DNA from 2 places in the Desulfofarcimen acetoxidans DSM 771 genome. Region 1 is predicted to be linked to the other one. Evidence: riboswitches for the same ligand, from Rfam matches in the RefSeq annotation. Region 1 holds a riboswitch; the other holds the start of a gene.

What was found. A riboswitch is a leader RNA that binds a small molecule or an ion and turns the genes downstream of it on or off. The one in region 1 is predicted to bind cobalamin.
Region 2: another riboswitch for cobalamin. It lies ahead of DTOX_RS18135 (energy-coupling factor ABC transporter permease); the one in region 1 lies ahead of cobT (nicotinate-nucleotide--dimethylbenzimidazole phosphoribosyltransferase).

Annotation. Positions count from the first base shown of each region.
Region 1 is NC_013216.1:3,779,662-3,785,113, reverse strand. It holds gene DTOX_RS17410 (S-layer homology domain-containing protein) at 1-1,071, shown strand, start outside; cobalamin riboswitch at 1,152-1,335, shown strand; gene cobT (nicotinate-nucleotide--dimethylbenzimidazole phosphoribosyltransferase) at 1,419-2,483, shown strand; gene DTOX_RS17400 (YlbF/YmcA family competence regulator) at 2,586-2,936, shown strand; gene sat (sulfate adenylyltransferase) at 3,560-4,735, shown strand; gene aprB (adenylyl-sulfate reductase subunit beta) at 5,047-5,452, shown strand, end outside.
Region 2 is NC_013216.1:3,901,897-3,907,348, forward strand. It holds gene DTOX_RS18120 (energy-coupling factor ABC transporter ATP-binding protein) at 1-580, opposite strand, end outside; gene cbiQ (cobalt ECF transporter T component CbiQ) at 577-1,359, opposite strand; gene DTOX_RS18130 (energy-coupling factor ABC transporter substrate-binding protein) at 1,434-1,748, opposite strand; gene DTOX_RS18135 (energy-coupling factor ABC transporter permease) at 1,745-2,491, opposite strand; cobalamin riboswitch at 2,884-3,068, opposite strand; gene rimI (ribosomal protein S18-alanine N-acetyltransferase) at 3,131-3,580, opposite strand; gene tsaB (tRNA (adenosine(37)-N6)-threonylcarbamoyltransferase complex dimerization subunit type 1 TsaB) at 3,583-4,308, opposite strand; gene tsaE (tRNA (adenosine(37)-N6)-threonylcarbamoyltransferase complex ATPase subunit type 1 TsaE) at 4,289-4,768, opposite strand; gene DTOX_RS18155 (response regulator) at 5,067-5,452, opposite strand, start outside.

The sequences.
Region 1 (5,452 bases):
GTTTCAAATAGCAGCGGTGCGGAAGTAGTTTTGGATGAGAATACAGTATTACAGTTTCCGGCTCAGGTAGTGGAGTCCCCGCTAAATATTGAAGTTATACCGCTGGACGATGTTGCAATACCCGGTTATGATGTGTTAAAAGCATTGGATGTGGCCGGTTCCCAGCCGATATCATGGGGGGAACCCTGGAAGCTCAAATATAATTATAATAAAAGTGATCTGCTTAGTTTGTCGCCGGAAACATCGGGAGAGCCGCTTGACTCGGATGATTCAACTGAATTATTAGATCCTTCTGACATACTGTTAGATCCTTCTGATATACTGACTCAAACGCCGGGAGAAACAGATTCCAATGATGACAGCCAGCTTGCTTCTGACCTGACACCTGTAGTAAAGGTCCTGTTTAAAGGCGAGGGCAGCGATGAATGGCAGCTCCAGCCTGCATGGACAGTGGGGCAGGATAACCTGCAAACAATTAATGCCAGGATAAAAGGTCTGGGACAGGTTGCCGTAGTGGTGGATGAGCAACCAATACCGGTTTTCAGCGATATGAAAAATCACTGGGCTGAGAATATAGTGACTCAAATGGCCTCCCGTGAGATTGTCAACGGTTACCCGGACGGCAGTTTCCGGCCTAAAAACATGATTACGCGGGCTGAGTTTGTGGCCTTATTATACCGGGCTTTGCTCTGGTCTAAAACGGAAAACCAGGTTTCTTTTAAGGACGAGATACCCGAATGGGCCGTAGATCCAGTATCTGCCGCTGTGAGCAGAAAGGCGGTCAGCGGCTATCCCGATAACACCTTTAAACCATCCAAAGGCATAACACGTTCGGAAATGGCTGTCATAATTGATCGTGTGCTTAATTTGCCCAAGACAGATAAGCAGCAGAAGTCTGCATTTACCGATATATCTTCCGTTCCTGCCTGGGCACTGGATCAGGTTGACCGGGTGGCAGCGGCGGGAATCTTGAAAGGTGATAAGGACAAGTTTCGCCCTCTGGACAGCGCTACCAGAGCTGAGGTAGCTGTGGCAGTGAGCAGGGTTCTTGATTACTGGGTAACCCATTAATATAATTGGGGTTTGTTCATAATATTTTAAAGTTGGAGCAGGAAAATGAGGTTTCATGTAGAAGATTTCATTTCAGATAATTAAATAAGTTGGTTTCAGGTGCCCCATGAAATCGGGGAGAATAGGGAATCAGGTGTAAATCCTGAACGGTCCCGCCACTGTAACCGGGGAGCATAGCGGCATAGGATAACCACCGTTAAACCGGGAAGGTTGCTGCATGTATTGAACCGGAGTCAGGAGACCTGCCTGAAAACCAAAAACCTTTTACAGGTTGCTTCGTTGGATGATGGAAAAGTCCCACGGCCTTATTGGCTGTGGGCTTATTATTTTTAACGGGGGTTGATTGCATGTTGCAGAAAGCGATATCGATGATTGGTAGCTTGGATCAGGAGGCTATGAACAAAGCTCAGCAGCGGCTGGACAGTTTAATTAAGCCGCCGGGCAGCCTGGGTGTTTTGGAAGAAGTGGCTGTGCGTTTGGCCGGTATTACCGGAAATCACAAACCTTTTATAAGGAAAAAGACCGTGGTTGTCATGGCTGGCGATCACGGTGTGTTTGAAGAAGGTGTCAGCGCTGCGCCGCAGGAGGTAACCTATCAAATGCTGCCTGCTTTTGTACACGGTGTGGCAGGTATTGGTGTTTTGGCCCGTCATGCCGGAGCTAATCTTATTGTGGTGGATGTGGGGGTAGCAGTGCCTGTGGATTATCCGGGAGTATTGCGGAAAAAGGTCAAAGCGGGTACCGGTAATATAGCCAGAGGGCCGGCTATGACAGTGGAAGAAGCGGTACAGGCTCTGGAGGTTGGCATAGAAACTGCGTGGCAGGAAATAGATCAGGGAACAGATCTGCTGGCTACCGGCGACATGGGAATTGCCAATACCACACCGAGCACGGCTCTCCTGGCTGTCTTTGGCAATCTATCGGTAGATGAAATCACCGGTCGCGGGACTCTTATTAATGACGAAGTTTTAAATAACAAGATAAAAGCAATAGAGGCTGCAATTAAGGTCAATAAGCCTGATCCGGCTGATCCTGTAAGCGTGCTGGCCAAGGTAGGCGGTCTGGAAATTGCCGGGTTGGCCGGCTTGATCCTAGGCGCTGCAGCCAGGCGGGTGCCGGTACTGGTTGACGGTTATATCAGCACTGCCGCCGCTCTGGTTGCTTCGCGCATATGCCCCTTGTCCAAAGAGTATATGCTGGGTTCTCATTTGTCGGGAGAAAAGTCTCACCGGTACATGCTGGAGGTGGTCGGCCTGAAGCCCATGCTGCATTTGGACATGAGGTTGGGCGAGGGGACCGGATCAGCCCTGGCTATGAATATTGTAGAAGGTTCACTGAGAATATTGCATGAGATGGCAAGTTATGAAGAGGCAAAAGTATCAGATGTGGATGAGAGCAAAATTTTAAAGTAATTAAATAAAAAACCGGAAATAATAAAAACAATCAACTTAATATAAGCAGGAATTTGAGTTTTTTCGGAGAAAATAAGGGTGTTAGGAACAGGAGGTGTTAAAGTGTCTTTAGAAAAAATTTATGATATGGCGGTAGAGCTGGGGAAAGCCATTGCCGAGACGGAAGAGTTTAAGGATATGAAGCAAAGTGAGCTGGCCATCATGAGAAATGAGGACGCAGCGGGCCTGGTAGAGAAGCTTAACAATGCCAAAAGAGGCGTAGAAAGAAAAAAGATGTTAGGTGAACTTACCGAGGCGGATGCTATAGAAATGGGCGAGATTGAAAAAGAAGTTTTGAGTAACCAAGTGGTAAAGCAATCCTTTGAAGCTAACGCTATGTTTAATAATTTTATGCAAAAAATCAGCGTAAAAATACGTGATGGCATCCGTGAGAAATCTGATCATTTGGTCTAGTAAATAATCTATGGCGGAGCCGGGTGGGACTTCGTTATTGAGGAGAGGTGGCAAGTTAACCTCTTCTTTTGACGAAGCAGGAAAATCCCCTTTAGCGACTTTCGAGGCAGCCATGGGTACTCGTGTTTATCGGAAATTATTCAGTACTGACATTATTTATGCAATATAAATTTATACTTCATTAAACAGTGGTTATCCACGGATCCATATAAGCATAATTCCCTGGAGTAAAATAAATTCATAGGATAAATTTTTAGCAGGTATTTATAGGGAAGTTGAAGAAATACATAAAAGCACTTATATATAGAGAGTACAATTAGTTAATTGCCGGTTTTACAGCCCATTTCGCTTGATTTAAGGCCTAAGAGCGGTTATTTATCTATTAAAAGCCATGCAAAAATTAATAATAAAAAAAAACAATTTTAATAAAAAAAATAGCTTATTCTTAGAAGGAGTTTTGAAGTTTAGGTAGAATAACTTATATACAAGAATAATTAGTGATCGATGAAGTGCATCTGAAGCGTTGGATTTGTGCAAATGCAAGTGATAAGCTGCACAATCACCAGGTTGCATGAACCGGTCAATAATAAAGAGAAAAATATTTGAGGAGGGCGATGAGGAAAATGGCATTAGTTGCACCGCATGGTGGAAAATTAACTCCGGTAATTCTCCCGAAAGAACAACGTGAAGATGCTTTGGCAAAAGCTAAAACTCTGCCGGTAATTAGAATGTCATCCCGTGAAACATCTGATGTATTAATGATTGGTATGGGTGCATTCAGTCCATTAATGGGTTTTATGACCAAAGAAGATTATGAAAGCGTAGTAAACACCAAGCACTTAGCCAACGGCTTAGCCTGGCCCGTGCCCATCACTGTTTCAGTTACCAAAGAACAGGCTGCTGAACTTAAAGAAGGTATGGAAGTAGCTCTGGTTGACGACGAAACAGATAAGTATGTGGCTATTCTTACTGTTAAAGATAAATATGAGTATGACAAGACCAAAGAATGTAAAGAAGTATTCTTTACCGATGATCCCGAGCATGATGGTGTTAAGAAAGTTATGGGCCAGCCGGAAATTAACGTTGGCGGCGATATCATCACCTTCAGTGAAATGGGCTATGCTACCCAGTATGCCGGTTATTATGCTCACCCGCACGAAACCCGTGCATTATTTGAATCCAAGGGCTGGAACACTGTTTGTGCTTTCCAAACCAGAAACCCCTTGCACCGCTCTCACGAGTTCCTCTGCAAGATCGGTATGGAAGTTTGCGACGGTTTGTTCCTGCACCCGATTGTTGGTAAATTAAAGCCTGGCGATATTCCGGCTGAAGTTCGTTTTAAGTGCTACCAGGCTCATATGGACAACTATTTCAATAATAAGAACGTTGCTCTTAAAGTATATCCGATGGAAATGCGTTATGCCGGACCCAGCGAAGCTATCCTGCATGCTATCTTCCGTCAGAACTTCGGTTGCAGCAACATCTTAATCGGTCGTGACCACGCCGGTGTAGGCAGTTACTATTCTGCATATCAGGCTCAGGAAATTTTTGACCAGTTTAAGCCCGGTGAGATCCTTTGCCAGCCGATTAAAGTTACAGCCGCTGCTTATTGCAAGAAGTGTATGGGTATGGAAACTGAAAAGACCTGCCCGCATACCGGTGAAGATCGCGTAGCTATCAGCGGTACCAAGGTTCGTCAGATGTTTGGCGCCGGCCAACTGCCGCCGCTGGAATTTGGACGTAAAGAAGTTCTCGAAATTCTCACCGAGTACTATCAGGCTTTAGATAAAAACAAGTAATAATTAGTTAATCTATAACTTATGCTGGTTTAAGGCCGGTTGCCGCTTAAAGCGGTAATCGGTATTAGATAAGGGTGTCATGCTAACTACATGAGGAGGTGGTCAAGAACAGTTAAGGTTTTTGCCGCCTGTCATTAAGACAGTCATGTTTTTGTATGATTGACTGAAAAGTCAAAAAAGACTTGCAGTCTATATGCCTGATAAGTTATGTGTAATATTTTCGCAGCGTGCTGATTGGTTTTAAGCCAGGCTTATGATAGCTGCGAGGTTTTAAACTAAGATTTATATTTGGTTATAGGAGGTCAGAGAATATGCCAACTTTTGTAATGCAAGAAAAATGCGATGGTTGCAAGGGTCAGGACAAAACAGCTTGTATGTATATCTGCCCGAACGACTTAATGGTGCTTGACAAGGAAAAAATGAAGGCTTATAACCGTGACTTAACAGCTTGCTGGGAGTGCCTGTGCTGTGTTAAGATTTGCCCGCAACAAGCTATGGACTTCAGAGGCTATGCTGATTTCGTTCCCCTGGGAGCCAGTGTTGTTCCTTTGAGAAGTTCCGACAGCATTATGTGGACAGTTAAGTTCAGAAACGGCTTAATGAAGCGCTTCAAGTTCCCCATCAGAACAACTGAAGAAGGTACTGCAGTTCCCGACGCTGGATACACTTTGGATAACGACGATCTGCAAAGTGAAATGCTGTTTACCCAGCCGTATT
Region 2 (5,452 bases), 120 kb from region 1:
CAGTTTTACCTTGCTGGTTCAATAAATCAAATATCTCCATAACCTGTAAAGATAGCTTGGGGTCCAACCAGGCTGTAGGTTCATCAAAAATTATCACTTGCGGTTCCATCGAAAGGATATCTGCTATGGATACACGCTTTTTTTGTCCATAGCTCAAAAAATGCGTTGGCCTGTCTTTTAAACCCGTAATTCCGGTTGCCTCCATTGCCGCATTAACCCTTTGAATTACTTGCTCTTTTGGCAATCCTAAATTAATCGGCCCAAAAGATATCTCTTGCCAAACACTGGCAGAAAACAACTGAGTGTCCGGATCCTGAAAAACTATTCCAACATTCTTACGCAATTCGGTTAACTGCTTGTGCTTATAGCAAACCGGCTGACCGTTAAACAAAATATTGCCCTTGTGCGGCTTTAATATACCGTTAAAGTGAAGAAAAAGAGTGGATTTACCCGCCCCATTGGAACCTAAAACAGCCACTTTTTTACCCTTCTCAACAGCTATATTAATCCCGTTCAAAGCACCGGTGCCATCCGGATATCTAAACTCAACCCCTTTGGCTTCCAAAATGTATTCTTTCAAAGCTGTCCACCTCCGGAGTATAATGACAGAGCTGCTATCCCCAGATCCAGCGCTGCAATAAAGAGCATATTTTTAATAGAAAATTCATAATAGTTATCCAGAACATTCAAACCACCCGTATAACAACGGGAAGATAGTGCCTGAAAAAGCATTTGTGAACGGTGAAAAGATTTAATAAAAAGTGTTGAGGCCAGTTCCCCCAGAGAAGAGAAAGAGACATTAACACCGGCATAACCCAGTCTGGAAGATTGCGACGTATATATTTTTTCTGCGGTTTCTGCCAGAACAAAAATAAAACGATAAATGAGTGTCATGAGTTCAATAAATAAAGCCGGCACTTTCATTTTTCGCAATACATATATTATGTCAATCATAGGAGTAGTCAAAGACAAAAAATACAGACAGCTAACCGCCCCCAGTGACTTAAATAAAAGAATTACAGCAGCAGCGACTCCTGCTGCTGTAATTCCCAGGTTAAACCCCCAAAAAGACAAACCCCAAAGATAGACCCCAGGTTCTCTGCTAACCGTAACGGCTATAGTCAACACACCTACCAGTAAAAATGAAACCGGAAGAGACATAAACCCGGCAAAAACCCGAAATGGGATTCCGGCATAACCTACAACCGCTGCAGACATAATCAATAAAACCGCCAGAGAAGTCAAAAGTGAAGAAGCAGCAAGGCAAATTATTAAAGTAACCATGGCAAAAGCACATTTTTCAGCCGGGTGAACTTTCCTCAGTTTATTAGAATAAGCATAGCTGTCAATAGAAAACATCCCTTTGTATTACTCCTTTTATATTACTCTAAGAAAATTAAGGTTATAAATTTAGTTCTTCAATTCCGCAACATTCAGCTCGTTATCTTTGAGTCCCTCTCTAACTCTTGCTGATGCTTTTTCTTTCCCTTCATATAACCAAAATAATAACCTATGAAACCGCTGCCAAGAGCTGCCTGAAGTGCAAATAACAAGCTTTGCATCTCTGCGCCGGGAGGCTCCCATAAAGAACTGTACCAGGGTTGATAATTATTATCAATCTGTCCGATCAATTCTTTCCCCTGATCATCTGCGCCTCTGAATTCAGGCGCATTATTCATCACTAGGGGGACAATCACCAGCGCCAAAACCAACAGCACCAGAACAGTGTTTTTTGCTGTTACACTCATGCCTTAACCTCCCTTGTCAGCGCGGATAATTCCTCCAATTCACTCTTACTGTGAACAGTCAGCACATTCATTACCAGTACTGTCAATAAACCTTCACTGATAGCCAGCGGCAACTGTGTAACTGCAAAAACAGCGGCAAATTTATACATAGAGGCTAATACACCTCCTGTTTCCGAAGGGAAAGCCAGTGCCAGTTGAAAAGAAGTAGTCAGGTATGTAGCCAAATCCCCCAGTGCGGCAGCCATAAATACACATATCCATAACGGGGTCCCAAATTTTTGCAAAAGCTTAAAGATGCCATAAGACACAAAAGGACCTGCCACAGCCATGGAGAAAGTATTGGCCCCCAGCGTGGTTAAACCTCCGTGAGCCAGAAGCAGTGCTTGAAAAAGCAACACAATGACACCCAGCACGCTCATAGCAAAAGGCCCAAACAAAATAGCTCCCAGCCCTACTCCCGTAGGATGAGAACAACTACCCGCAACCGACGGCAGTTTCAAAGCAGACAGAACAAAGGCAAAAGCCCCGGCTAAACCCAACAGCATCTTCAGTGACGGGCTATTAGACACCTTTTTCTGGATGGACCATAGACCTACAATTATAAACGGTAAAGTTATTACCGACCAGATAATACTCCATTTGACAGGCAAAAATCCTTCCATAATATGCATGGCGTATGCGTTATCAGGAAAAATAAAGTATGACCCCAGCATAGCTAAGAAAGCTGTTAAATACCCCTTCATCATATTCATACTGCAACCCCCAGATAATGCCAAATTTTGTCAAATACTACATAAAAAGCAATAAAAAAGCCGGTGTGCAGCCACCGGGAGTATGTTAAGCCGGTAAGGTAATGCGTTAAATCGCCAACCACTCCCTGAGAAGCGCTCAAAGTCAGCAATAGGCATGGTTCGGCTTTAGATCATCATGGACATCAAGTTCCTCTACAGGTTTTGATACCATTCCCTTTATTATTCCTTATTTTAAGTCCGTCTTCTCCAGACAGAACACCTATTCAAATATTAAATTGACTGGTTAAAACCAAAAAACCCTGTTACCGGAAAGGTGACAAGGCATACGAGGCACCCGCATACACAGGTACGATGGATTTCACCTCCCTATCTTTCGTAGATCAACGGCAAATTTAAAACGGGCAGGTTTCCTGGCTTAAGGTCATCACTCCCTCACGCCTTCCCAGACTCAAAAAAGAACCGGTGGCTTGTGTGAGTTTGCTACCTATCACAGTGGCGGGACCGCGTCAGCACTTCTGAACTTCCCTTAAGTTTTGCAATGCAAAACACCCGTTTACTATATGGAATTAATTTAACTACATGCTAACACATTTTTATGAATGTGTCTATGCCTATTTCTAAATCAAAATACTAAAACAGATCTTCCTTCCACATAATAAGGGCATCTTCTCCGGTATCCTCATAATATCCCTTGCGTATGCCGGATTCTTTAAAGCCAAGCAGGTTGTATAATTTCTTAGCCGGCTCATTAGTACTTCTTACCTCCAACGTCATTTTAGTAGCCCCCCTGAGCGCGGCCCTGATTAGCATCTGCTGCATCAAAGCATATCCTATTTTCCGTCCCCTATGTTCGGGGTGTACTGCTACATTAGTAATATGAGCCTCATCTAAAATTATCCACATGCCGGCATAGCCAACCACCTCATTTTTCAACAAGGCTACTATATAATAGGCAAAACTGTTTTGAGACAGTTCATAAACAAAAGATTGGTAGGACCAGGGCGTAATAAAACTGCTGTTCTCAATGGCTGTTACACTTGTCAGATGCGCAGCATTCATTTTCTCAAATTCTATATTCATGATTATACCTTATTTGCCTCCTGTTTTCGCAACCAGACCAGCTCGGCTTCAGATAAGCGGATATATTCCGGCAAGAGTTCAAAAGGATGCAAACCCAGCCCTTGTTGAAGCAACTTCCATCCCAACTGTGCGGCAACCGCACCCCTGGGAAAACTCAATGGCGCCGGCGCAAAAATTACCCGTTTACCCAGATAAGATAATATTTTCTCCTTATATACAGGTACGCCGTCTCCCAAAAACATTACAAAACCCGAATCAAAATTACTCTTTTGTAATATAGAAACCAGTTCTTCGATACTAACAGCCAGAGGACCAACCAAGCATTCCAGCGATAAAAAGTCGGTGTTGCTATAGACAGCTGTATATACTTCATTTTTCCTGGCATTTAATATCGGGCACAGCAAAGCGTTGTTTCCGGATAAACCGTTTGCCAAAACATCCAGAGTGGAAACACCCACTACCGGTATTTTCCAAACCTGAGCCAATGTTTTGGCAGTGGACAGACCAATACGCAAGCCTGTAAAAGATCCGGGACCTGAAGAAACGGCTATTCCCTCCAAACTCGCCGGAACTACACCCGCATCTTCCAGCACACCCTTAATCATAGGCAACAAGTTTACCGAGTGTGTTCGACCGTTATTAAGCAATCGCTCAGATAAAACCTTTTCACCGTCAACTATACCGACAGTCGCTACCGGAGTGGCTGCTTCAATTCCCAGTACCGGCACTATTCAACATCTCCTCTGCCAAACTACAATAGCGTTCTCCGTAAGGAACAAGCCTAATCTCCCGGTGCTCTATATGTTCCTCAGGAACAGACAACCATATATCCAATCTCTCCGGCGGAAGCAGTTCGTTTACCAGCTCCCCCCACTCCACAAGAGCAACTCCCTGTCCGTAAAAATACTCTTCATAGCCCAAATCGTTCATTTCCTCAGGCCCGCCCAGCCTGTACACATCAAAATGATAGAAGGGTTCACGTCCTATATATTCATTAATTAAAGTAAACGTAGGGCTGGTAACAGGCTCTTCAATACCCAATCCCCTGGCCACCCCGCGGGCAAAACAAGTTTTTCCGGCACCCAACCCACCATTCAAACACAAAACATCCCCGGCAATAAGCAACTTCCCTAAACTCTTGCCCACTGCTTCAGTCTCAGCAGGTGAAGTTGTAATAATTAATGGCATTTATTCACCCCAGGCACATTATTATAACAAATATTATAACACAAAAATTACCGAAGCATAATTCATAAAAAAAACCGACAGAATAATACACTCTCTCGCCAGGATATATTTCTATCTACTGTCCCCAAAAAATAAACGTCTTTCATCTAGAAAGGCGTAATTTAAAATCTGCTTATTTCCGAATAATATCTTAAGACCAGGTTTTTATCATTACCATATATTATATTACATAGTATTTTTGGCAAAATAAATTTGTATTATTTTTACTAGTCTAACATTAGCTTTTAATTCTCCAATATTAACCGCAGCGATACCCATTTTTAAGGGCATCACGAGATATATTCCAAACATATTGTTTGAGAAAATTTTTTATTTCTTCAATGTCAAAAGGCTTGGCAATACAAGTTAATGCCCCATTTTGCATTGCAGCTTCTACTGTATCCTCTGCACCATAGGCAGTCATCATCACTACTTCTGTATCAGGGGATATCTTTTTAATTATTTTAAGAGCCTCAAGACCACCCATAACGGGCATACGAACATCCATTAAAACCAGTTCAGGATGTACCAAACTAATCATATCCACAGCTTCTTTACCGTTTTGGGCAGTATAAACTTTGTGACCCTCTTCCTCAATAATTATGTTCAATAAATACCTTACACCTGGCTGGTCATCAACAACCA